DNA from 2 places in the Paenibacillus sp. DRB1-1 genome. Region 1 is predicted to be linked to the other one. Evidence: riboswitches for the same ligand, from Rfam matches in the RefSeq annotation. Region 1 holds a riboswitch; the other holds the start of a gene.

Region 1 (5,463 bases):
ACGACCAAGTCTCCTAAACTCATCACACTGTATCACCCCTCCTATATCGTATGGGTGAATGCACAGTTTGGTTCCAGCTTAGGATATACCTGCCTCCAACAGCACAGCGCTGAGACGCGCAAATTCCTCAATACTTAGCGTTTCTCCTCGACGCGAGGGTTCAATACCAGCTCGTTGCAACAACGGCTCCAGCGTGTCCCTGTTCTCTTTGGTGAAGAAACGGCTTTTTAAGTTATTGGAAATGGTTTTACGACGCTGGGCAAAAGCAGCATGAACCACTTCAAAGAAATGCTTCTCATCCACCACTTCCACTGGAGGGGCTTCCCGTACACGCAATCGGATGACTGCAGACTCCACATTCGGCTGGGGAATAAATACTGTATTCGGCACAATACAGACTAATTCAGGTTCGCTGTAATATTGCACTGCAATGCTCAGACTGCCGTAATCCTTCGTCCCAGGAGACGCAGCCATGCGCTCAGCCACTTCTTTTTGGATCATAACAACGATATTCTCCAAAGGGAGCTTGTCCTCCAGCAGCCTCATCAGAATCGGTGTAGTAACGTAGTACGGTAGATTAGCCACAACACTTACTTTGCTCACGTCTGCAAAATCGGCTGCGAACACCTCGCGCAAATCCAGCTTCAGCACGTCTCCATGACGTACCTTCACATGCTCGTAAGGGGCCAACACTTCTTCGAGAATTGGCAGCAGCCGCTGGTCAATCTCGACAGCGGTAACTGCCTTGGCCGATTGGGCCAGCTTCTCGGTCAAAGCACCAATCCCAGGACCGATTTCAAGTGCGCCCTTTGTCTCATCCAATCCGGCAGCATTTACAATCTTATTGAGAATATTCTGATCAATCAGGAAATTTTGTCCCAAACTCTTTTTGAACGAAAAACCGTGCCGTTGAATAATGTCCTTCGTACGCCGCGGTGTTGCTATATCTTGAATCCCTGTCATATAGATATCACAATCCTTCACTTTCAATTTGTGCCAGCGCCCCGGCAAATTCCTCGCGGCTGATCTGAAATACAGAGAGCCGTTTATGTAGCTGCTTTCCGTTACAATAACCAATACCCAGCACATTCCCTAAGGCCATACGGCGTGCAGCAGCATTGGGATGGGTGATGAGTCCAGCATCAATCAGGTCCGCCCACTCAATCAGCGGGTCGGCGCCTTCCACTGTCGTATGGACCCGTGCAAGAGCGTGTCTGATCGCTTCCGGTGAGGCATTCTCCACGCCAATATCTCCTTTGCGCGTCGCTTCTGCCTCGGGTATAAAGGCCTGCTTGCAGCCAGGCACCTTGGAAGCGATAATCTTACGGATGCGCTCCCCTGCATGATCAGGATCGGTTAAAATGATGACCCCCCGCCGCTCCTGCGCCAATGCAATTTTACGCAGCGTCATTTTATTAATGGCTGAGCCGCCAGTTTCTATCGTATCCGCTTCAACAGCGCGGCGAATGGCCACCGTATCATCCCGGCCCTCTACCACGATCACTTCCTTGATCATTTGCGTTTCCCTCCACTGCTACAAAGCAAGCTATATTTATCTTTCCCTGCTTTTGAAAACAAAATAAGAAGAGGATATCCTCTTCTTAGCATGGCATAACTATGTTGTTAATACTATCGCATTGCCCTCAACATACACAACCTGTTTTAGTTGATTTCAGGCTTTACGGGTCCGATAACATATACGGTTTTACCGTGCTTACGACCAAATTGGTTGGCTCGGCTTAAACTCTCATAATACACATCGATTTTGTGACCTTTAATCGCGCCACCGGTATCCTCCGCACGGCGGAAGCCCACCCCTTCGATATAGACCCACCAGCCGATTGGGATTACACTCGGATCGACAGCGATGGTGCGTCCTTCCGTGACACGTGCGCCGGATGCAGTACGTGTACCGATCCCTGGCTCCTGTGAGGAATACGCCGTCATGGAGACATTTTGTAAAACTTTGCTATATTTAAAATTTACGCCTGCTTTACGGACAGCACTGCCCGAACTAACCATTGTTGCCTTAACCGCATCATTGGGACCGACGGAAGCAGCAAGAACGACCGGTTTTTTCTTCGTTCCTACAGCAATGACCTTATCCACACGATTCTGTGCAACTTCCTTGTTTACCAGCTGTTTGGATACCAACTTTCCATCATGGTATACCTTTTGAACGTGCTGGACTACCACACCCGATTTGCCGCTTTGAATGACCCGATTATCGCCTTTATAAAGACTCGGATCGGCCGTTTTGATGACCTGATAAGGCACCTGTTTTTTCTGTTCGACCTGCTGTTTCTTCACACGGACGATTTTTATGTCCATGTTAGACGAAACAGAGGCATCCAACGCAGGATAAACTTTATCCGTTGAGGATAATTTATAGCCCGAGGTACGAATGGCACCTTCTACTGTATTTTCTGTTGTGTACAGCTTTTTCGTCTCATTGCCTGAAGATACTTTAACTTGATTGGCACGTTTAATGACTACGCGATCCCCATCCTGTACTGCTCCATTTAGCGGCATGGAAACTGTATCATGCGGCTGAAGTGAAATGGAATGCTCGCTCAGCAAATCTTGAAGCTTGGATTCCCGGGTTTCTACCGCAGATGCCTTGCCATCGATGACAAAAAAGACTTGTTTTTTAGATTGCGTGTACATCAGAATTGAAATCATAATCGTTAGCGCGATTAGAAAAATAGCAACCAAGGCAGCCTGGCGCACATTCTCTTGCTTCCAACGCAATACGTAAGACATGCTGGATGAGCGTGACTCATGGGTCTCCTCTTTTTGGAAAATGCCCATTTCCTCCGTCCTCCTTACATAGCCCGCCGTCTGGAGTAAGACATAGTTGAGATTTGACGTGACTATAACAGATTTTCTACAAGACAAGCCCAAACTGCGACTGTCCTGCACCATGTACCCGTCTTCGCGGCATGCTGTCCTCCCCTGTTTAACCACAGTATGATGACAGATTTTCTTTTATTCACAACAAAAAAAGCCAGAGAAAGAGACTAGAGAGCTCTTTCGTGGCTTCCGGCATGTGTGAATATGCGGGAAAACTCATGCACGAGATGGCTTCTCTCTTGTTACGCTTACGGGGTTAGCTGTCGGGTTCGGACGTAGAGAGTCGCCCTAGCTTGGGTCAACCGCTCATGGCGGTCGCCTTCACATTCACCCCGAAGACCCAGAAAGAAATCGAAATACGGCTCCTCCACCTATTCAATCCCATCCTGGAAAAGAATTTCGGTCGAGCCGGCTGGCGGAAGAGACGTTCCCTTCTTGCACATACGCCGGACGTACTGTAAGCCATATCGGTTCCCCCGTTCCCTGTAAAAGGGACTCAGCGAGACTGGTTCATGAAATGACTTGTTGATGTTTACATTCAAACAACAATTCACTGAAAAGATGATATCTTGTTTCTATGCATGTTGTAAAGCAGGTTTCAAGTACATTTTTTAAAATATTCGGTTAAAATATTGTAATATTCTCGAGTTTCCTGCAACAAATTCATGATTAGCTTCGTCTATCTCTTTATTTTGATCGATTTCTTCACTTTTTCATTGAATGTCAAATCGTTCCAAGGCATTTTGGGTCGTTATTGACACTAATTCCTCCACTGTAATTCCCTTGATTTGGGCTGCGGCCTCTGCTACCAGTCTCACATGTGCGGACTCATTTCGCTTCCCGCGGAACGGATGCGGCGTCAGGTAGGGAGCGTCCGTTTCAATGAGTAGACGATCCAGCGGCACCTGTGCGAGCACCTCTTTTGGCTGCTTGGCATTTTTGAACGTTATTGGACCACCGAAGGAAAGGTGAAATCCCATATCCAGCACCATTTTGGCAGTCTCCCAGCTACCCGAAAAGGAGTGCATGACTCCGCCAATCTCACTCGCTTTTTCCTCGCGCAAAATCCTAACAATATCTTCATGCGCATCCCGGTTATGGATAACAATGGGCATTTTGAGCTCACGAGCCAGACCAATTTGATTTCGAAACACCCGATGCTGAACATCCTTCGGTGAAGTATCCCAATAATAATCCAGACCGATCTCACCGATGGCTACAACCTTCTTATGACTGCATAACGATGCAATCCATTCTAGATCGCCCTCCTGCATTGTAATAGCATCCTGCGGATGCCATCCAACTGCCGCATAAATAAAATCATACGTCTCGGCCAATTTCATGGTGGATGGAATCGTCTCACGATTAAATCCGATATTGATCATCCGTGTTACTCCTGATTCGACAGCACGTGCTATAACTTCTTCACGATCTTCGTCAAATTGTGGCGCATCCAAGTGAGTATGAGTGTCGAATAAATCCAAGGTTTACATCTCCTTTTTTTACTTACATTTCTATATAGTTGTCTATTCTTTGACAAAATAATTCCTTATTTCGGCAGGAAGCCTGTCTTTTACCGCGTTCAATTTATTCTGGGGAAAATACATATGATATTTTCCTCGGTGAATACCACTTATTGAGCGCACAATTTCCGAAACTTCGGATATTTCACTCACCTCGCCCTGACGTCCAAGCAGTAAAATCTGGTTGTCCGTCGAGCCACCCTGCCGAAACACATCATAAGGAAGATCTGTCGGAAAATCAATTTCAAAATCATATTCAGGGTGCAAACCAGCCTCTTTCAAAGCTTCTCTAATACTGTCAATGGTATCTGTATCCATATTTTCAATCTCTACATATTTATACAATCTACGGTCCATAAAACGGCTGCTCAAATCGCTTAAAATATCGTCCTTTTCTCGTTTCCACTGGCTAAATACGGTCTGGATTAATGACTCGTCGAGCATCAGATATTGCTCTACTGTAAGCTCTCCTTTCAACAGATCCGGTAGCGGGTCCAGCAGAAAACCAAACTCATATCCGTTTTTAAACAATTCCTTTGCTCGCTTGAAAATTTTACGTAAAAGGATTTCCGAGCTGCGTGTTACAGGATGAAAATAAATTTGCCAATACATCTGATAGCGTGACATTAAATAATCTTCTACTGCATGCATGCCTGATTCCTTTACAACAATTCTACCATTATGAGGACGCAGCAGTCGTAAAATACGATCCAAATCAATCGTGCCGTAGTTGACACCTGTCGAATGAGCATCCCGCAACAAATAATCCATACGGTCAGCATCTAGCGGACTGGTTACCAAGTTGACAACAATCGGCTTATCATACGTTTTGGCTATAACCGCAGCCACCTTTTTTGGAAGCTTGTCGTCGACTTGCCGTAGCACAGCGTTGATCTTTGTGTCTCCCAGTACAATGCGGCATGTCCAATCCTCATGGTTCATATGAAAGGCTTCCTCAATTGAATGAGAAAATGGGCCATGCCCCACATCATGCAATAGAGCTGCACACAGCGCAACCAGCCTTTCCTCCTTCGGCCAATCTAGGAAATCTCCACGTTCAAATTGAGAAATAATACGTCTCGTAATC
Region 2 (5,463 bases), 1.4 Mb from region 1:
CTTGATCGCATGCTTCAAGATGCTTCTGTCCAGCATGTGTTTGCGCTGTTCCTTCATGATCAAACACCCCGTTCATCCATTCTCATTTTCTTCTTCACATGGTCAAAAATTCAGCAACAGGTCCCAATACGATGACGGGTAAAAAGGTCAACGCACCAATCAGCAGCACGACCCCGATCAGAATAGCTCCAAATAACTTGTTGTCCGTGCGCAGTGTCCCCGTCGTCACCGGAGTCGGTGCTTTGGCATTCAACGAAGCCGCCACAGCCAACAATGCAATCATAGATACATATCGTCCGAAGAACATAACCATCCCCGTTGTCATATTCCAGAATACGTTGTTATCCGAAAGACCTTCAAATCCCGAACCGTTATTTGCGGCAGATGACGCATATTCATAGAGCACCTGAGTCAACCCGTGATAGCCAGGGTTAGTGACCGCATCGTATCCCCAATGACTCATAAATGCAAGTGCAGTTGGGGCGAGAATGAGAAACGGATGTACCAAAATGGCAATCGCGATCAGCTTCATTTCCTTGCCTTCAATCTTCCTTCCCATAAATTCCGGAGTTCTCCCGACCATCAGTCCGCATATAAACACACCCAGAATCGCATACATCAGCATATTCATCAGCCCGACACCCTTGCCGCCAAAAATGACGTTTAGCATCATTTCTCCCAAAGCAGCCATACCACCCAGTGGGGTTAGTGTATCATGCATATTATTGACCGAACCTGTCGTTGCCGCTGTTGTGACCGCAGTGAATAAAGCCGATTGTCCAATGCCGAAACGAACCTCTTTCCCTTCCATGCTTCCTTGAGAAGCATCCACACCCAGTGTCTGGATTAACGGATTACCTGTCTTTTCAGACACATACGTAATGGATAGAAAAATTAGAAACAATACCATCATGGAGCTAAAAATAATCCAGCCCTGTTTACGATTACGGGCAAACAATCCAAAGGTATACGGCAATGAAGCCGGCATTACCCACATTGCCAAAATTTCCAGCACGTTCGTCCAAGGACTTGGATTTTCAAAAGGATGCGCAGAGTTAGCTCCCGCATAACCGCCCCCGTTTGTCCCCAAATGCTTGATGGACTCCAGAGAAGCAATGGGTCCCATAGAAATCTGCTGCTGTGTTCCGCTCAGTGTCGTAAGATCCGCCGTAGGCTGTAGCGTCTGTGGTACCTTCAATCCAACCAGCACCAGCGTAAGCACAAAGGCCAGCGGCAGGAAAATTCTTATAATGGCTTTAATAAAATCTTGAAAGAAATTGCCCATCCCTTCACCGCGCCGCGTCAATCCCCTCATAAAAGCCGCAGCAACCGCAAAACCGGAAGCAGCCGAAGTGAACATCATCATCGTGACGAACGCCATCTGTGTCAGATACGTAAGCCCGCTTTCTCCGCTATAATGTTGGAGATTCGTATTCGTCATAAAGCTGATTACCGTATTAAAAGCTAGTGATGCTTCCATATTACTGTTTCCCGCAGGATTACCGGGAAGCATTCCCTGTATACGCAACAGCAAGTAGCTGATCGCCACAAGCACGACATTCGTTGCAATGAAACTCATAACATACGTAGTCCAACGCATGCTCTCCAGCTTCTTCAATCCTACTATCTTATAAATCAGCTTTTCTGTTCCGCCAAAAATCCGATCCGTCCGATTGGGTTCATTCGAGAATACATGATACATATAAGTGCCCACTGGCTTTACCAAGAGCAGCAATATGACGATCACAATTCCAATTTGAAGCAGCTCCATCCTTTATTCCTCCTTCAAAATGCTCCTGCGTTTGGAACAACAGACCTGCTTCCAGAGCACCAATTGTGTGCACACGTTTGCGAAAACCCGCTACCTATGATGCTTAATATTCAGATCTGTTGTTCCCGCCCGCTCTATCCCCTATAGCTGACTAGAACTTTTCAGGGTTCAGGAGTGCGTAGATTAAATACATAAACACAATAGCCGTAAGCCCAAGTATAACGATCATCCTCTTCGTCCTCCTTTAGAGGTCTGCGCATCACACCAGCGTACAAACAGCAGTATCACTCCATAACTCACAGCCATGACGAGCAACATGTATATATCCATCATGATTATACCCTCCGTATCGGTCCTCAGATCGCCATTCTTATTTGATCATAAAATCATAAAACAACTATGTTATAAGTGCTTATCCGTTCAGCAGAAAACCCACCTCTCCGTTCAATGTGTAGATCACATGATCCGCTCCCAATCCCCGATAAATTCCTTGTGGATTACAGCCGTGCGTAATAACATAGATCGATTCCGATGTTAGCGGCCGACATATTTGCAGGAAACGGCAAGTTAGATTCAAGCTGTTCTCGAACAAATACACACTACCAATTTCTTTTTTTGGAAAATTCCATTTTCCTGCTTGCATAGTATTGATGCGGACAATGTGCTCCACACCCATTTTTTTGAGCTGTCGTTCCTCCTGGGCGCTATTCGTCAGAACTGCAAACGCCAATTTTTTGAAAATAAGCAATTTCACAAAACTTCTGCCCGCTTCATTCGGTGCAGTGACAATAATTAACCGACCTTCCATCAGTAGCTCCTCTCCCGGTATAAAAAGACAACAAAAAGAAGCCGAAGGAAAAAGGCTTTCCTCCGGCTTCTTACATATCCATGATAAAATAAACCATGGCTGCACACGGCGGTTTGTTGCCTCTCCCTGTACGCTTACGAGGTTAGCTGTCGGATTCGGACGTGAGAGTCGCCCTATTTCTGGCACTTGACCGGAAAATTCACCCCATGAGACACACGGCTTCCGAAGCCGTACAGTCTCGATTGGTTCCCCCGCTTTTGCAACTGCAAAATTCAGCGCTATAGACATTTCGTTGTTGCTTCATTCAAGTTAATTTGAAATTACGTCTTGAATCATACACCCGCGCATGGAAGACTGTAAAGCTCAACTGCGGGGTTATAAATCGGCCTTTAGAGCCTAGGATATTAATAATAGCGCTTACAATACTACTATGCTTATCACAGCTCCTTCAATCTCTGTTTTTCATCCCTTTTCAAAAATGACAAGCATGTCAATATTGGCGTAGGGTAGGGCGTTTTTGGCCTTTTTTTGTAAAAAGAGAAGAAAATACGCTATATGTACCAGCTAAACACCGATTGAACCCGCTTTTATAAGAAGAAACACCTTAATTCGCTCCATTTGCGGTGCGATTTACTGTTTTGAACAAAATACGATTTTACAGCGGCTAAAGGCTTGATACAGCTTTTCAAAACTTGCAACCTCGCTTTTAATTGCTTACAATTTAATTGCTGAATATTGAATAAGGAGAGATACTATGACCGTTTATGAATATGATGCGCAAACCCTGCAAGGGAAACAAATTCCGTTATCCACATATGAAGGGAACGTTCTGCTTATCGTGAACACTGCCAGCAAATGTGGGTTAACCCCCCAATACAAAGCGCTACAAGAGCTATATGACCAGTACCATGAACAGGGGCTCGAAATTTTGGGATTCCCCAGCAACCAATTTGCCAAACAAGAGCCAGGTTCCAGCGAGGAGATTTCCGAGTTTTGCCAGATCAATTATGGTGTTACCTTTCCGATGTTCGCCAAGACAGATGTCAATGGCGATCAAGCGCACCCCTTATTTCGCTACTTGACCCAAACTGCTCCGGGGGTATTAGGGTCTAAAGCGATCAAATGGAATTTTACTAAATTCTTAATTACACGAGAAGGTAACGTATTTAAGCGCTATGCACCGCAAACCACTCCAGATAAGCTGGCGGGAGATATAGAGCAGCTTTTGCAGCAAAACTGACATCCTTCTTTATCACAGTTAATAAATGACCTATTGTCTACCGTTGCTTCTGTGGCTAAAGGATATAACGAAAAATGCTTAACAAAAAAAGCATCCCTTCACGTAAACCGTGTCAGGATGCTTTTTTAACTGAGTCTTGCATATAATGCGGTCGAGAGGACTCGAACCTCCACGGGCGTACGCCCACTACCCCCTCAAGATAGCGTGTCTGCCATTCCACCACGACCGCAAATCATAATGTAATGAGGCAACAGATTTATTATACTCTCTCATCAACTATTTGTAAACAAAAACATAATAATTATTTTATATGTTATTTTAACTAACATATATGAGCGATAAGAATATTTAATTTGACACAAAAGCTATTTAAATGTAAATATATATTACATATATTTCGAATACAGTTTGTTTCCCCAAAGTAAAGAGTTAAATAACATAACATAAGGATTCACTTCGAGGAGGCGAACCACCTTGCATAAAGGCAACCGTTTGCTGAACTATGCATTATTGTTGGACCCTTCCCTACCTGTTGGTGGCTTCACCCGTTTTAACGGACTGGAGAAACTATTCCGTAACGGACATTTGAACAGTCTACAAGACCTGGAACATTACATGCTGGATGATTTGTATCCTCAATTTACAACCGTTGACGGCATGGCTATCAAAAGTCTGTATGTCGCCATCCAGCAGAATGACAGTTGGCGGATCGCCCTCATTGATAAGATGCTGCATACCCAACGTCCCTCCTGGCAGCATGTGAAGGAGTTTCGTCTATCCGGCCAGCGTCTGCTCAAGCTCGCTAAGGCTCTTTATCCTTGGCTTGAATTTGACCAGTTGGAATCCATACTCATTCAATACAATGCGATTGGCACACTCGCTACCGTTCACACCTGGATTAACTTCCTCCTCGGAAACGATGTAGAACAGACCGTTCACGGCTATCTTAGCGCAGCGGTGTCCTCCTGTGTGGAAGATGCCTTCAAATTACTCAATCCTCCTTATGAGGAAAAGAACCCTCTTATGGAGCGTATGACAAGCGAGCTGCTCTCCGCCTGGAAGAAGCTTAACGAGCCTGAGCCAACTGCATTCCAGCGTCGCCTTCTTCACAGACATTGGTCCAGCTCCTACATCACTCTACCTCTTTATACGAGCCATAATAGCCAATCGGATGAACCTAGACTGTTTTCCTCCTCAGGTCTATTCAAACGCCTTCCTGCATCCCCCTGATGCGTCGTTTCGCCAATGTGGTCACAACACCAAAAACACTCTGTCCCTTTCCTCAGGTGGCAGAGTGTTTTTGGTCCACATATAATCGCAATTCACACCATTGGCAGACTCTAGACGGATTATCAGAACCACCTAGCACTTAATTAAGTAATTAATTCAACAAAATGACGCATTTGCGATTGTAAAAACACGTATAAAAGTGTATCATAGTGTTAGATGGTTAATTCTAACATGTTTACTGATGATTATTATAACACACCAATTATTCCGCAAGAATCCGTAAGGGGCGATTTCTCTTGAACAACAAAATGCCTGTCACCTCCTTCGGGTGGGCCATCAAACAACGGCTTGTCGAACTTCGACTGGATCAGAAAACATTTTGTGAGACACACAATATTCCGCCTTCACGCTTGT

Evidence for each region. Region 1 has a riboswitch for cyclic di-AMP ahead of ACQW03_RS11045 (3D domain-containing protein). Riboswitches for the same ligand answer to the same signal wherever they lie in the genome.
Region 2: linked by a shared signal. The riboswitch ahead of ACQW03_RS04775 (hypothetical protein) and the one ahead of ACQW03_RS11045 (3D domain-containing protein) in region 1 are both predicted to bind cyclic di-AMP.

The regions. Positions count from the first base shown of each region.
Region 1 covers NZ_JBODQH010000001.1:2,502,022-2,507,484, forward strand. Annotated here, with positions in the region: gene yabG (sporulation peptidase YabG) at 1-23, opposite strand, end outside; gene rsmA (16S rRNA (adenine(1518)-N(6)/adenine(1519)-N(6))-dimethyltransferase RsmA) at 79-963, opposite strand; gene rnmV (ribonuclease M5) at 971-1,516, opposite strand; gene ACQW03_RS11045 (3D domain-containing protein) at 1,663-2,811, opposite strand; cyclic di-AMP (ydaO/yuaA leader) riboswitch at 3,083-3,365, opposite strand; gene ACQW03_RS11050 (TatD family hydrolase) at 3,567-4,337, opposite strand; gene ACQW03_RS11055 (HD domain-containing protein) at 4,380-5,463, opposite strand, start outside.
Region 2 covers NZ_JBODQH010000001.1:1,062,190-1,067,652, forward strand. Annotated here, with positions in the region: gene kdpB (potassium-transporting ATPase subunit KdpB) at 1-57, opposite strand, end outside; gene kdpA (potassium-transporting ATPase subunit KdpA) at 95-1,771, opposite strand; gene ACQW03_RS04770 (potassium-transporting ATPase subunit F) at 1,923-2,000, opposite strand; gene ACQW03_RS04775 (hypothetical protein) at 2,184-2,579, opposite strand; cyclic di-AMP (ydaO/yuaA leader) riboswitch at 2,695-2,867, opposite strand; gene ACQW03_RS04780 (glutathione peroxidase) at 3,334-3,819, shown strand; tRNA gene ACQW03_RS04785 (tRNA-Leu) at 3,966-4,048, opposite strand; gene ACQW03_RS04790 (urease accessory protein UreF) at 4,312-5,049, shown strand; gene ACQW03_RS04795 (hypothetical protein) at 5,346-5,463, shown strand, end outside.